2 regions of the Streptomyces sp. NBC_01237 genome follow, and region 2 is predicted to be linked to the other one. Evidence: riboswitches for the same ligand, from Rfam matches in the RefSeq annotation. Region 2 holds a riboswitch; the other holds the start of a gene.
The links. Region 2 has a riboswitch for glycine ahead of gcvT (glycine cleavage system aminomethyltransferase GcvT). Riboswitches for the same ligand answer to the same signal wherever they lie in the genome.
Positions count from the first base shown of each region.

Region 1: linked by a shared signal. The riboswitch ahead of gcvP (aminomethyl-transferring glycine dehydrogenase) and the one ahead of gcvT (glycine cleavage system aminomethyltransferase GcvT) in region 2 are both predicted to bind glycine.

Region 1 is NZ_CP108508.1:1,341,181-1,348,635, reverse strand. Features, by position in the region: gene OG251_RS06035 (DNA polymerase IV) at 1-1,051, shown strand, start outside; gene OG251_RS06030 (PRC-barrel domain-containing protein) at 973-1,344, opposite strand; glycine riboswitch at 1,477-1,574, shown strand; gene gcvP (aminomethyl-transferring glycine dehydrogenase) at 1,769-4,654, shown strand; gene OG251_RS06020 (DUF5999 family protein) at 4,736-4,942, opposite strand; gene OG251_RS06015 (hypothetical protein) at 5,273-5,857, opposite strand; gene OG251_RS06010 (glutamate-cysteine ligase family protein) at 6,343-7,455, shown strand, end outside.
Region 2 is NZ_CP108508.1:6,388,697-6,396,151, reverse strand. Features, by position in the region: gene OG251_RS28590 (ABC transporter substrate-binding protein) at 1-484, opposite strand, end outside; gene OG251_RS28585 (ABC transporter permease) at 529-1,521, opposite strand; gene OG251_RS28580 (enhanced serine sensitivity protein SseB C-terminal domain-containing protein) at 1,978-2,742, opposite strand; gene OG251_RS28575 (enhanced serine sensitivity protein SseB) at 2,973-3,743, opposite strand; gene OG251_RS28570 (AAA family ATPase) at 3,851-4,525, opposite strand; glycine riboswitch at 4,683-4,780, shown strand; gene gcvT (glycine cleavage system aminomethyltransferase GcvT) at 4,937-6,052, shown strand; gene gcvH (glycine cleavage system protein GcvH) at 6,153-6,530, shown strand; gene glyA (serine hydroxymethyltransferase) at 6,549-7,455, shown strand, end outside.

The DNA of each region.
Region 1 (7,455 bases), 5.0 Mb from region 2:
GGGGCTCAGCGGATCCGTCGGGCTCGCCGGGTCCAAGATGCTGGCCAAGATCGCCTCGGAGGAGGCCAAGCCGGACGGGCTGCTGCTGATCGAGCCGGGCACCGAACGGGAGCTGCTGGCGCCCATGCCGGTACGGATCCTGCCGGGAGTGGGCCCTGCCACCGGGGACCATCTGCGGCGGGCCGGCATGACCACCGTCCAGGACCTGGCCGAGGCGGGCGAGGCGGAGCTCGTACGGCTGGTGGGCAGGGCTCACGGTGTCTCGCTGTACCGGATGGCCCTGGGGCTGGACGACCGTCCCGTGGTCGCCGAGCGGGACGCCAAATCCGTATCGGTCGAGGACACCTTCGACATCGACCTGCACGACCGGGTGCGGGTGCGCACGGAGGTGGAGCGGCTGGCGGGCCGGTGCGTGGAGCGGCTGCGGGCCGCGCAGCGCTCCGGGCGCACGGTGGTGCTCAAGGTGCGCCGGTACGACTTCTCGACCCTGACGCGCTCCGAGACCCTCAGAGGGCCCACGGACGACCCCACAGTGGTGCGTGAGGCGGCCGCGAGGCTGCTGGAGGCAGTGGACACCACCGGGGGCGTACGGCTCCTGGGAGTGGGCGTCACGGGGCTCGCCGACTTCACCCAGGAGGATCTCTTCGCCCAGGCGGCCGATGCCCGGCACGCGGCGGAGGCGGAGGCCCAGGAGGGCACGGCGGTGGACGGCGGCACGACGGACACCGGGGCCACCGTGGAGGAAACGGCGCCGGAGAGCGCCGAGCTGCCGTCCGCCCGGCGCTGGCCGTCCGGGCACGACGTACGGCACGCGGTGCACGGCCACGGCTGGGTGCAGGGGAGCGGGGTGGGCCGGGTGACGGTCCGGTTCGAGGAGCCGGGCGACGAACCCGGCCGGGTGCGTACGTTCCGTATCGACGACCCGGAGCTGAGTCCGGCCGATCCGCTGCCGCTGGTGCGGGACCCCGCGGACTACTCCTCCTGGCCGGCCAGCCTGCCGAAGTCCCGGTCCGGCCCGGTCTCCTCCGTGGGCGGGGAGTCCAGCCCGTAATGGCGGTAGAGCTGCAGTTCCTGCTCCGGGGAGAGATGCCGGCCGACGCCGAAGTCCGGCGCGTCCTTGATCAACGCCCGGTCGAAGGGGATCCGCAGCGAATCCCCGACGAACTCGCTCGGTTCCAGCGGGACGAAGGCGTCTCTGCTGAAGAGTCCGGTGCGCACGGCCGCCCACTCCGGGACTCCGGTCGCATCGTCCAGATAGACCTCATCAACCGTTCCGATCTTGGCGCCCTTGCGGTCGAACGCCTTGCGGCCGATCAGGCTGCGCGGATCGATGTCGGTCTGCACGGTGCCTCCCACTGGTCGCAACTGCTCGGGTGGTCGCAACTACTCCACAAGCACTACAAAAGTGCAGATCTCGGGCATCGGCCACTCGAGAAATCCGGCCCGGACCCCGCTGGTAGGCTGGCATATGGCTGCTGACCCCGTGCGGGAGAGTCCTCCGGTGCAGAATCCGGAGGCGCCGAAGGAGCAAATCCTCCCCGGAATCTCTCAGGCCCCCGTACCGCACGGACGAGGTCACTCTGGAAAGCAGGGCGGGTTTCGTGCGGGCATGTGCCGGGACGGATCCCTCCCTCACCGACGGTGAAAGCCGGTGTGCCGTGAGGCGGGCCGGTGAAGCTCTCAGGTTGAGATGACAGAGGGGGAGGCCGTTCGGGCACCCACGCCGTGGTGCCCCTCGCAGGTCGTGACAGACCAGGAGGCCTCCATCATGACCCCCCGTCGCACCCCGCTCTCCCAGCTGGAACAGGGCATTCCGTTCGAGCAGCGCCACATAGGGCCCGATGGTGCGGCCCAGGCGAAGATGCTCGCCCAGGTCGGCTACGGCTCGCTCGACGAGCTCACCGCCGCCGCGGTGCCCGACGTGATCAAGAGCACGGAGGCCCTGAACCTTCCGTCGGCCCGTACCGAGGCCGAGGTGCTGGCCGAACTGCGCTCGCTCGCCGACCGCAACCAGGTGCTCGCCCCGATGATCGGGCTCGGCTACTACGGCACGTTCACCCCGCCGGTGATCCTGCGCAACGTCATGGAGAACCCCGCCTGGTACACGGCCTACACGCCGTACCAGCCGGAGATCTCCCAGGGGCGGCTCGAAGCCCTCCTCAACTTCCAGACGATGGTCGCCGAGCTGACCGGGCTGCCCACCTCCGGCGCCTCCCTGCTCGACGAGGGCACCGCGGCCGCCGAGGCCATGGCGCTGGCGCGGCGCGTGGGCAAGGTCAAGAACGGCGTCTTCCTGGTCGACGCCGACACCCTGCCGCAGACCGTCGCCGTGATCGAGACCCGCGCGGAGCCGACCGGTGTCGAGGTCGTCGTCGCCGACCTCACCGGCGGTATCCCGGCCGAGCTCGTGGAGCGCGGGGTCTTCGGCGTGCTCCTCCAGTACCCGGGTGCCTCCGGAGCCGTCCGGGACATCAGGCCCGTGATCGAGCAGGCCCATGAGCTCGGTGCGATCGTCACCGTGGCCGCCGACCTGCTGGCGCTCACCCTGCTCACCTCGCCCGGCGAGCTGGGCGCGGACATCGCGGTCGGCACCACCCAGCGCTTCGGTGTACCGATGGGCTTCGGCGGTCCGCACGCGGGCTTCATGGCCGTCCGCGAGAAGTTCGCCCGCAGCCTGCCCGGCCGCCTCGTCGGCGTCTCCGTCGACGCCGACGGCAACAAGGCCTACCGACTGGCCCTGCAGACCCGCGAGCAGCACATCCGCCGCGAGAAGGCCACCAGCAACATCTGTACCGCACAGGTGCTGCTCGCCGTCATGGCCGGGATGTACGCCGTCTACCACGGTCCCGACGGGCTGCGGACGATCGCCCGGCGCACCCACCGCTACGCCACGATCCTGGCCGAGGGCCTGCGGCGGGCCGGCGCCGACGTCGTGCACGGCGCGTTCTTCGACACGCTGACCGTGCGGGTGCCCGGCAAGGCCGCCGCCGTGGTCGCCGACGCCCGCGAGCGCGGGGTCAACCTGCGTCTCGTCGACGCCGACGTGGTCTCCCTCTCCTGCGACGAGACCACGACCCGTACCCAGGTCTCCGCCGTCTGGGCCGCCTTCGGTGCCGACGGCGACATCGAGGCGCTGGACGCCGCGGCCGCCGACACGCTGCCCGAGACCCTGCTGCGCGACGACGACATCCTCACCCACCCGGTCTTCCACCAGCACCGCTCCGAGACCGCGATGCTGCGCTACCTGCGCAAGCTCGCCGACCGGGACTACGCGCTGGACCGCGGCATGATCCCGCTCGGCTCCTGCACCATGAAGCTGAACGCGACCGCCGAGATGGAGTCGATCACCTGGCCCGAGTTCGGCGCGCTGCACCCCTTCGCGCCCGCCGAGCAGGCCCAGGGCTTCCTCACCCTCATCCGTGAGCTGGAGGAGCGGCTCGCCGAGGTCACCGGCTACGACGCCGTGTCGATCCAGCCCAACGCGGGTTCGCAGGGTGAGTTCGCCGGTCTGCTGGCCGTACGGGCGTACCACCGGGCCAACGGCGACGACCGGCGCACCGTGTGTCTCATTCCGTCCTCGGCCCACGGCACCAATGCCGCGAGCGCCGTCATGGCGGGCATGAAGGTCGTCGTGGTGAAGACCGCCGACGACGGTGAGGTCGACATCGCGGACCTGCGCGCGAAGATCGAACTGCACCGCGACGAGCTGGCCGTGCTCATGATCACCTACCCGTCGACGCACGGCGTCTTCGAGGAGCATGTCGCCGCCATCTGCGGTGAGGTGCACGACGCGGGCGGCCAGGTGTACGTCGACGGCGCCAACCTCAACGCGCTGGTCGGCCTGGCCAAGCCCGGCAAGTTCGGTGGCGACGTCTCGCACCTGAACCTGCACAAGACCTTCTGCATCCCGCACGGCGGGGGTGGCCCCGGTGTCGGCCCGGTCGGCGTCCGCGCGCACCTCGCGCCGTACCTGCCCAACCACCCGCTCCAGCCCGCCGCGGGCCCGGAGACGGGCGTCGGCCCGATCTCGGCCGCCCCGTGGGGCTCGGCCGGCATCCTGCCCATCTCGTGGGCGTACGTCCGGCTGATGGGCGGCGAGGGCCTGAAGCGCGCGACGCAGGTCGCCGTGCTCGCCGCCAACTACATCGCCAAGCGCCTGGAGCCGCACTTCCCGATCCTGTACAACGGCCCGGCCGGACTGGTCGCGCACGAGTGCATCGTGGATCTGCGGCCGATCTCCAAGGCGACCGGTGTCAGCATCGACGATGTCGCCAAGCGTCTGATCGACTACGGCTTCCACTCGCCGACCATGTCGTTCCCGGTGGCCGGGACGCTGATGATCGAGCCGACCGAGAGCGAGAACCTGGCCGAGCTCGACCGTTTCTGCGACACCATGATCGCCATTCGCGGCGAGATCGAAAAGGTCGCATCGGGCGAGTGGAGTGCGGACGACAACCCGCTGAGCAACGCCCCGCACACGGCGGCAGCGCTCGGTGACGAGTGGACGCACGCCTACAGCCGTGAGGAGGCCGTCTTCCCGGCCGGGGTGTCGGCCGCGGACAAGTACTGGCCGCCGGTGCGCCGGATCGACGGTGCCTTCGGCGACCGCAACCTGGTCTGCTCCTGCCCGCCGCTGGACGAGTACGACAACTGAGCGATGCCGTAAGGCGTGCGCGGACATGCGTCGGGGCCGGTGCGGAGATTCTCCGGGCCGGCCCCCTTCGTACGGCCGCGGTCAGGCGGCTTTCATCACCCGGCCGGCCCCCAGCGGCCGGTGCGGGGCGATGATCTGCCCGTCCGGCAGCAGCTCACCGGTGTCCTCGAAGAGCAGGACGCCGTTGCACAGGAGGCTCCAGCCCTGTTCCGGGTGGTGGGACGTCAGGCGCGCGGCTTCCCGGTCGGCGGAGTCGGCGGTCGGGCAGGGTGGCTGGTGCTGGCACATGGCTGGGTTCTTTCGCTGCGTCGATTCGAATGTCCTGCGGCTGGCTGAGTCGTTCATGGCCGCCCCCGTATCAGTCGGCCGGGTCCCAGTGTTGCCCTACGGGCGTCATTCCGCAGGGATTTCACCGCAGCTCCTGTCTTCCTCTCATGACGCATCACCCGGCAGGACGGTTCAGCGCAACAACACTGTCCCTTTGGGTGGTTCGGGGTGGCCGGACCGGGCTAGTCCGGACGGGTAGGAATGCGCCCCCGCCGTTCCCCGTCCCACCACCTCGTGTTCGGTGGGACGGGGAGCCGCGGGGGCGTACGTGCGTCGGAAGGGCAGGCCGGCTCAGGCCGAACTGAGCAGCGGACCCGGAGTGACGCGCAGGGTCATCACCGGAAGCAGATCGGCGACGCGGTGCGGACGGTGCGCGGCGATGCCCGGCGGGGCGGGCGCCAGGGGCACCAGCACATCGGTCGGGGCCAGCGTACCGCCGGAGGCATCGGCGTCGGTGTCACCGTGCAGCCACAGCGTGAGCATGTAGAGCTCCGGGATGGACAGCAGGCGCGCCTGGTACGCGGAGGTCGACGCCTCCGCCTGCCGTACGGCCAGTTCCGTCGAGGCGAGGTAGGGCCCCTCGAAGAAATGGGAGAAGGCCCAGCCGTCCGGGGTGAGCATCGTGTCCGCCGCCGCTACGGCGCGCTCCTCACTGCGGATCAGGAACCGCCATGCGGCGAGGCGGGTACGGGGCGCGGTGTCACCCGCGGTGATCCGTTCCAGTACGTGGACGGGGAGCGGGAGTTCGGGGCTCAGCGGTCCCTGGACGGACCGCAGGGCGGGTGTACGGGCTTCGCGGACTGCGGTGGGAGAACCGAGTGCGGCGAGAACGCTGCGCAGCGCGGGCGCGGGAGCCGGAGGAACATGCAGCGGCATGGTGGGTTGCCTCTCACTTCGGAGACACGGTGATGCGTGGGTGGGTGCAGACGGCGCTGTCGGCATGCGGGGGCCAGAGGAGGCCGGGACCGGGCCGGTTGCGTCAACTCTCTGCCTCGCCCGCGGAGTTTATACGAAAAGTGTTCCCTCGATGCTTCCACTAGCCGTTTCGGATATGTCCCACAAGGTGGCATCAGGACTTTGAATTGTGGAGTTTATGATGATTCCGTCCGCCTCGTTCGTCCCTCGCCTGGGACTTTTTCGATGCAGCGGTAGGCCGAAACTCATCGGTGATTCCACCACGTGCTTCTCGACCGAAACCCCACATTGCCGCATGCCGACGGAATGTGCCCGCCCGATCCCGTCGAAGACTAGCGGGTGTCCGGCGCCCGCGGGGCGTTATGGATCACCTCGACTGGGCATTATCGATCGTGATGCGAGCGGCCTGGTCCACGGGCCGCGCACACTGGAGGAGGGACCCTTCGATGGGGGAGAAGGTCGTGGCGGGAGCCTTTGACCTGTCCGATCGGCAGACGTACCGCAGAAAGCTCAACCAGTGCCTGGAGGGGCTGGGGAGACTGCTGGCGGAGCGGAGCTTCGATCGCCCCAGGAACCTCATGGGGCTGGAGATAGAGCTGAATCTGGCGGGCTCCGACGGTATGCCGAGGATGCGGAATGCGCAGGTGCTCCAGCGCATCGCGAGCCAGGATTTCCAGACCGAACTGGGGATGTTCAATCTGGAAGTGAATATTGTTCCGCACCGCCTCGGCGGACGGGTTTTCGACCAGCTGGCGGAGGAGCTGCGCACCGGGCTCGCCTATGCCCATCGGAAGGCGGGCGAGGTCGATGCGGGGATCGTGATGATCGGAATCCTGCCGACGCTCGGCAGGCAGGACGTGGTGTCGGCGAACCTCTCCGAAGCGGAACGCTACACGTTGCTCAACGATCAAATGTCGGCGGCCCGCGGGGAGGATTTCGCCCTCGATATCGAGGGTGTCGAGCGACTGGTCTGCACCTCGCCCTCGATCGCTCCCGAATCGGCCTGTACCTCGGTGCAATTGCACCTTCAGGTGACGCCCGAGCGGTTCGCGGACGTCTGGAACGCCGCCCAGGCCGTCGCGGCCGTCCAGATCGCGCTCGGCGCCAACGCGCCCTTCCTGTTCGGCAAGGAGCTGTGGCGGGAGTCGCGGCCACCGCTGTTCCAGCAGGCCACCGACGTACGGCCGCCCGAGCTGCGGAATCAGGGGGTACGGCCGAGGACCTGGTTCGGGGAGCGGTGGATCAGTTCCGCGTACGAGCTCTTCGAGGAGAATCTGCGGTACTTCCCGCCGCTGCTGCCGATCTGCGACGACGAGGAACCCCTGCGGGTCCTGGACGAGGGCGGGGTGCCGACGCTCGCCGAGCTCGTGCTGCACAACGGCACGGTCTACCGCTGGAACCGGCCGGTGTACGGGCTCGCGGACGGCGTTCCCCATCTGCGCGTGGAGAACCGGGTCCTGCCGGCCGGGCCCACCGTGACGGACGTGATCGCCAACGCCGCGTTCTACTACGGGCTGGTGCGGGCCCTGGCCGGGGAGTCCCGGCCGGTGTGGACGAAG
Region 2 (7,455 bases):
GGCCGTTGGACAGGGCCTCCGGCGCGAAGTTGGAGCGCTCGATGGCGTACTTGACGTCCTTGGCAGTGACCTCGGTGCCGTCCTCGAACTTCACGCCCTTGCGGAGCGTGTACGTCCAGGTCTTGGCGTCCGCGCTCGCCTTGCCGAGGCCCGTCGCGAGGTCGGGAACGACCTCCAGGCTCTCCTTGCCGGCGGCCGGCTTGAAGGTCACCAGCGAACGGCCGTACAGGCGGGCGAAGTTCTGCACCCAGCCGTAGTACGTGTTGCCGGGGTCGAGGGAGTCCGGGCCACTGGAGTGCTCGAAGGTGACCGTCCCCCCCTTCTTGTCGGTCTTGTTGACGATGGTGGTCAGACCGGCGTCCGCCTTGGCACTGCCGCCGCCGCTGCCGCCGCCGCTGTCCGAGTCACTGCTGCTGCAGGCCGAAGCGCCGAGTGCGACCGCTACGGCAACGGCTATCGCCGTCGCTGTCTTTCTGTTCTGCATGCTGAGGAAAGCCCCCTCGTTAGTCGGGTGCGGCAAGGCCGCGATTACTTGCCACGAGGGTCGAGTGCGTCGCGCAGCCCGTCCCCCAGCAGATTGAAGGCCAGCACGGTGATGAAGATCGCCATACCGGGAATGACCATGAACATCGGGTCGACCTCGTAGAGATCGACCGCCTGGGTGAGCATGCCGCCCCAGGACGCCTGCGGCGGCGAGATGCCGACGCCGAGGAAGCTCAGCGCCGCCTCGAAGAGGATGTTGGTGGGGATCAGCAGCGTCGCGTACACGAGGATCGGCGCGATCAGGTTGGGCAGCAGCTCCCGGAACAGGATGAAGGGGCCGCGTGCGCCCAGCGACCTGGCGGCCTCCACGAACTCCCGCTCGCGCAGCGACAGGGTCTGCGCGCGGACGATGCGGCCGATGTAGGGCCAGCTGAAGAAGCCGATCACGAAGATCAGCACGGCGATCCGGAGCGTGAGACCTTCCAGGCCGAACGCGCTGCCCTGGAGCGAGGCCGAGATGGAGATCGCGAAGAGCAGCAGCGGGAACGCCAGGAAGGTGTCCATCAGCCGGCTGATGAAGCTGTCCACCCAGCCGCCGTAGAAGCCCGCCACGACACCCATCACCACGCCGATGACGACGGACAGGAGCGTGGACCCGGCGGCGACCACCAGCGAGACCCAGGATCCTTCGATGATCCGGGCCAGGATGTCGCGGCCGGTCTGCGGCTCGACACCGAGGGGGTGATCCCAACTGATGCCGCCGAAGCTGCCCTTGGGCGCCAGCAGCGTGGGGTCGACCAGATCCTGGTTGAACGCGTTGGGATCGAGTCCGAGGAGGGACTGGAGCGGCTTGGACAGGACGGCGACGAGGACGAGCAGCACCACGACGATGCCACCGGCCATGGCCACCTTGTCCCGCTTGAAGCGGGTCCAGGCGATCCGGCCGAGCGACCGGCCTTCGATCTGCTTGCGCCCGGCGCCTTCCAGCACCGCTTCGGGCTTCGCATCCGCCCCGGTGGTCTCGATAGGTGCCGTCATTACGCTGGAGACCCCTCTCGGCCGACGGTGGCCGGCCCATGACCGCCGCTGTAGCGGCTCGTACAAAACGTCACGCATGTGGTCACGTTGCGGCGGAAACCACTGCTGTGAGCGTCTGTTCAGAGCAGCGCGCGCCAGGCCGGGACCACCTGCTGCGTGGAGTCTTCAGCGACTTTGCGATCACCCGCCAGCCCTGAAGGGGAATGTTTGCTCAAACGTGATGCGGTCAGAGGGCTTCCGTTATCCGGACGCCTTGATCTTCTGAGCGGAGGTCTCCGCCACTAGTCCACCAGAACGGACATGCCGCCCAACCGGGTTGATTGGGTGGCTATTTGGGTGGACGTACGGAGTGGCCCGGCGGGTGTGCGGGAGGCTGTCCGCCGGCCGCGGCAGCAGCGCCGCGGTCGCCCGTGCCGGGCGTCGTGGACCGGTCGGGATGTGCCGGACGGCGTCCGGTCAGTACGCGCGGGGGGCCGGGCCCGTGGCCGGCGGATATCCGTAGCCGGGAACGGCCGCGGGCGGCGGGCCTGCCGGGGCGTGCGCCTCGCGGTCGTAGAACGGACGGGAGTTGGCGCGCAGCCACATCGCGACCGGGTCGTACTCGTCGGACATGGCGACGGTGGAGACGGGCAGCCCGTCGGGGACCGCTCCGATCGACTGCCGCATCATCTCGCGGACCGCGTCGACGGACGCGCGGCCCGTGTCGTAGAGGTCGAGACCGATCGCGAGGTACGGGACGCCGATGGCGGGGTGCACCCAGGCGCGGCGCAGCGAGCGGACCGCCGGGGTGCGGTGGGCGTTCTGCGTGAGCAGTGCGTAGAACTGGGGGATCTCGACGGCGGGCTCGGAGAGCCGCAGCGGCCCCGCGGGCAGCCGGTCGAGGCCGGTGGCGATGCGGCGCAGGTCCAACCAGGGGATCCCGACACCGCCGCCCGGGGCGTGCGGGTTGAGCCAGATGCCCCAGCGGTCGGGGAACAGCGCGCGGGCGATGTCGCGGCCGGTGACGAGCTCGTGGGCGCGGTTCCAGCCGCTGGCGGAGAGCTCCTGGGCGGAGGTCACGCACGGCGCGTATCCGAGGCCGTCGATCTCCATGTTCCCGTACTGGGCGTCCGGCGAACCGGCCGTGCCGTGCCAGAGGAGCATCCAGATCCGGCCGTCGGCGAGGGCCGCCAGCAGCGCCTCATAGGCGTCGTAGCGCCCGGGTGTCACCTGGCGCAGCATGTGCTCGACCTGTCCGGCCGCCGCAGTGCCTGACGCACTCACCCTGGGTTCCGCCCCTCGTCGATCCGCTGTGTCGCGCCGCCGCTCCCGGGCACACGGGAGCGACCCCGCCATCAAACCAGCTTATGCGCCGATCCTGACACCGACTTGACGCCATGGGCCGGCGTCCGCCACCCGGCGACGGCGGTCGGCCCCGCCACCGGCGCCTTCGGCGCCCTTCGCGCGGGTCGTCAGTACCCTTCGCGCCGGTAGAACGGCCGGACCTTCTCCCGCATCCAGTCGCCGACGAGGTCCTGGGCGACATCGAGCAGGACCAGGTTGACCGGCCACGGCACCTGGACCCGGCCCAGGGCCCGGCCCAGCGCGTCCATCGGGGCGCTCTGTCCGGCACCGTCCCAGGTGGCGAACTCGACGCCGACGAAGAGGACGGGGTCGCCGCCCTCGATGCTGGCCAGTGCCCGGCGGGCGGTGCTCACGACGCCGCTCTCCTGGAACTCACCGGAGACCGCGGCGAGGAAATCGACCGGTTCCTGCTGCCAGTCCGGCTCGAACAGCCGGACCCGGCCTCCGGTGGAGGGGCCGTCCAGCGGCGTGCGGCCCGCCCGGCAGAGCTCGGCGACGGCGGGCGGCGGCAACGGCACCCCGACGGCGCCGCCGGGGTTCACGGCTATGCCGACCTGCGGGGGCAGGCCGCGGGCGAAATCGCGGGCGGGGGCCACCGTGAAGGACATCTGGGTGCCGACGCAGGCCAGGAACTGCGCCTCGGAGCTGAACACGGGGACGTAGGCGACGCCCTCGATCTCCATCATCGGCAGGTCGAGATCGGCGCTCTCGGGGCTGCCGCCGTTGGGCAGCGGCACCCACACGGGGCTGCGCCCGAGCACCTCGACGAGCCGCCCGCCCGCCTCCGGGACGCCGATCGAGGCGACGAGCACCTCTTCGAGCTCGTTGGCCGGCCATCCCTGCTGCGGATGCGTCTGTGCCGGTACCGGAATGTCCACTGGCTCGGTGTCCCTCTCTCGACCGTGCGTTCCGGCGGAAACCCTAGCCTCCCCGGAACGCCGCCCGTCCGCCCCCGCACATGACGTGCGCTCGGGACCCTCCGCCCCTACCCGTCCCCGAACGAGATCCGGCCGAGCACCCCGGCCGCCTCACGGTCCAGCAGGACGGCCGAGGCACACCCGGGGGGCAGCAGGCCCAGCTCCGTGTCGTGCAGCAGCCGCCCGACCGAGCGCCGGTGCCGGGCGAAGGCGTAGCCGGAGACGCCGCGGCCACGCTCGCGCTGCCCTTCGCGCGCCACTTCGGGCGTGACGTCGAGCAGGACGAGGTGCAGGATGCGGCCCCGGCGCCTGGCGTGCCGGGCGAGCCAGCGACGTACCCACGCCTGCGTACCGCAGTCGTGCACGACCACCGACTCGCCGGAGCGCAGCGCCCGCCACAGCCCGAGATAGTGGGCCGCCCGGACCAGCGGGCGGTAGAGGGCGTACGGGAGTAAGCGGGGCAGCGCACCGGCCCAGGTGTCCCGGGTGTCCTGGGAATCGATGGCGCGGTCCGTCACGGCCCGCTTGATCAGTGTCGACTTTCCGCTGCCGGGCAGCCCGGAGACCACCACCAGATCGCCCTCCGCGAAGTCCAGGCTGTGCGGGCTGCGCCCGGCCCGGTCCCGCAGATCACGCACCACCGGCGCGTGTGTGCCCAGCATTTCCCGGGCGGGTGCGCCCGGCTGCGCGGGCATCGCGCCGTGCGCGACCCCCGCGGTCGTCGCGTACCGCTGCAACGTCATCGCCCTCCCCCTGTCGGGTCACCCACACCTGCCCAAGAAGTGTAAAGAAAAGGTAATGCGGCACAACTGGGCCCGCCGACGAAATCGGTGGGGACCGGACGCCCCACTCTCCCGCACGGCATGCGATGATGACCCCGCCAACTGCATACCGGCCGTTTGAATCCGCGCGGGAGAGTTCCGGCCACTGTGTGTGCCGGGCGCCGAAGGAGCAAGTTCCTCCCTTGAATCTCTCAGGCCCCGTACCGCGTGGATGAGGCAGATCTGAAAAGCGAGCCGCCCGGCGGCTCCACCCAAGGTGCAAGCCGAACCCGGCGAGGGCTGACCCCTTCAGGGCCTTTCGGCGAACCTCTCAGGTTCCGATGACAGATGGGGAGGGATCGTCCTCTGTCGTCATGCCCTGGAGCCGAATCCATGAGCAATGCCCCCCGTCACACAGCCCTCGACGCCCTGCACCGTTCGCTGGGCGCGACCATGACCGACTTCGCGGGCTGGGACATGCCGCTGCGGTACGCCAGTGAGCGCGACGAGCACAACGCCGTACGCACCCGGGCCGGTCTCTTCGACCTGTCGCACATGGGCGAGATCACGGTCACCGGGCCGCAGGCCGCCGCCTTCCTGAGCTTCGCGCTGGTCGGCAACATCGCGACCGTCGGCACCGGCCGCGCCCGCTACACGATGATCGTCGGAAGCGACGGCGGCATCCTGGACGACCTGATCGTCTACCGCCTGGGCGAGAGCGAGTACATGGTCGTCGCCAACGCGGGCAACGCCCAGATCGTGCTGGACGCGCTGCGGGACCGGGTGGCCGGCTTCGACGCCGAGGTGCGCGACGACCGGGAGGCGTACGCGCTGCTCGCCGTCCAGGGCCCGCAGTCGCCCGCCATCCTGAAGGCCGTCACGGACGCCGACCTGGATGGCCTGAAGTACTACGCGGGCCTGCCCGGCACGGTCGCCGGGGTGCCCGCGCTCATCGCCCGTACGGGCTACACCGGCGAGGACGGCTTCGAACTGTTCGTCGCCCCCGAGCACGCCGAGCAGCTGTGGCGGGCGCTCACCGAGGCCGGCGCCCCGCACGGCCTGATCCCCTGCGGGCTCTCCTGCCGCGACACGCTGCGCCTGGAGGCGGGCATGCCGCTGTACGGGCACGAGCTGACGACCGCGCTGACCCCGTTCGACGCGGGTCTGGGCCGGGTCGTGAAGTTCGAGAAGGAGGGCGACTTCGTCGGGCGCGAGGCTCTGACGGCCGCCGCGGAGCGCGCCGAGACCGCCCCGCCGCGCAAGCTCGTCGGCCTGATCGCCGAGGGCCGCCGGGTCCCCCGCGCCGGTTTCGCGGTCGTCGCCGACGGCAAGGTGATCGGCGAGGTCACCTCCGGCGCCCCGTCGCCCACCCTGGGCAAGCCGATCGCCATGGCGTACGTGGACGCGGCCTTCGCCACGCCCGGCACCGGGGGCGTCGGCGTGGACATCCGGGGCACGCACGAGCCCTACGAGGTCGTCGCGCTGCCGTTCTACAAGCGCGAGAAGTGACATCCGGGGCATTCCACCGCCCCGGAAGTGACGCATTCCCGTCTCACACCGTAAGACCACCGTTCATCAGCACTCCCCCGCGTACAGGAGAATTCAGGTCATGAGCAACCCCCAGCAGCTGCGGTACAGCAAGGAGCACGAGTGGCTGTCGGCCGTCGAGGACGGCGTGGCCACGATCGGTATCACCGAGTACGCGGCCAACGCGCTCGGTGACGTCGTCTACGCCCAGCTCCCCGATGTCGGCGACACCGTGACCGCGGGCGAGACCTGCGGTGAGCTGGAGTCGACCAAGTCGGTCAGCGACCTGTACTCCCCGGTCACGGGTGAGGTCGTCGCGGCGAACCAGGACGTCGTGGACGACCCGTCGCTGGTGAACTCCGCTCCCTTCGAGGGCGGCTGGCTGTTCAAGGTACGTGTGGCGGAGGAGCCGGGCGACCTGCTCTCCGCAGACGAGTACACCGCGTTCTCCGGCAACTGAGACCCTAGGGAACCCCTGATGTCGCTTCTCAACTCCTCCCTCCACGAGCTGGACCCGGATGTCGCCGCCGCCGTCGACGCCGAGCTCCACCGTCAGCAGTCCACCCTCGAAATGATCGCGTCGGAGAACTTCGCTCCGGTCGCCGTCATGGAGGCCCAGGGCTCCGTTCTCACCAACAAGTACGCCGAGGGCTACCCCGGCCGCCGCTACTACGGTGGCTGTGAGCACGTCGACGTGGTCGAGCAGATCGCGATCGACCGGATCAAGGCCCTGTTCGGCGCCGAGGCCGCGAACGTCCAGCCGCACTCCGGTGCGCAGGCGAACGCCGCCGCGATGTTCGCGCTGCTGAAGCCGGGCGACACGATCATGGGCCTGAGCCTGGCCCACGGCGGTCACCTGACCCACGGCATGAAGATCAACTTCTCCGGCAAGCTCTACAACGTGATCCCGTACCACGTCGACGACACCGGCACCGTGGACATGGCCGAGGTCGAGCGCCTGGCCAAGGAGTCCAAGCCGAAGCTGATCGTCGCGGGCTGGTCCGCCTACCCCCGTCAGCTCGACTTCGCCGCCTTCCGCCGCATCGCGGACGAGGTCGGCGCGTACCTGATGGTCGACATGGCGCACTTCGCCGGCCTGGTGGCCGCGGGTCTGCACCCCAACCCGGTGCCGCACGCCCACGTCGTCACGACCACCACGCACAAGACCCTCGGCGGTCCGCGCGGTGGCGTCATCCTGTCGACGCAGGAGCTCGCCAAGAAGATCAACTCCGCGGTCTTCCCCGGTCAGCAGGGTGGCCCGCTGGAGCACGTGATCGCGGCCAAGGCGGTCTCGTTCAAGGTCGCGGCGACCGAGGAGTTCAAGGAGCGCCAGCAGCGCACCCTGGACGGCGCCCGCATCCTCGCCGAGCGTCTGGTGCAGCCGG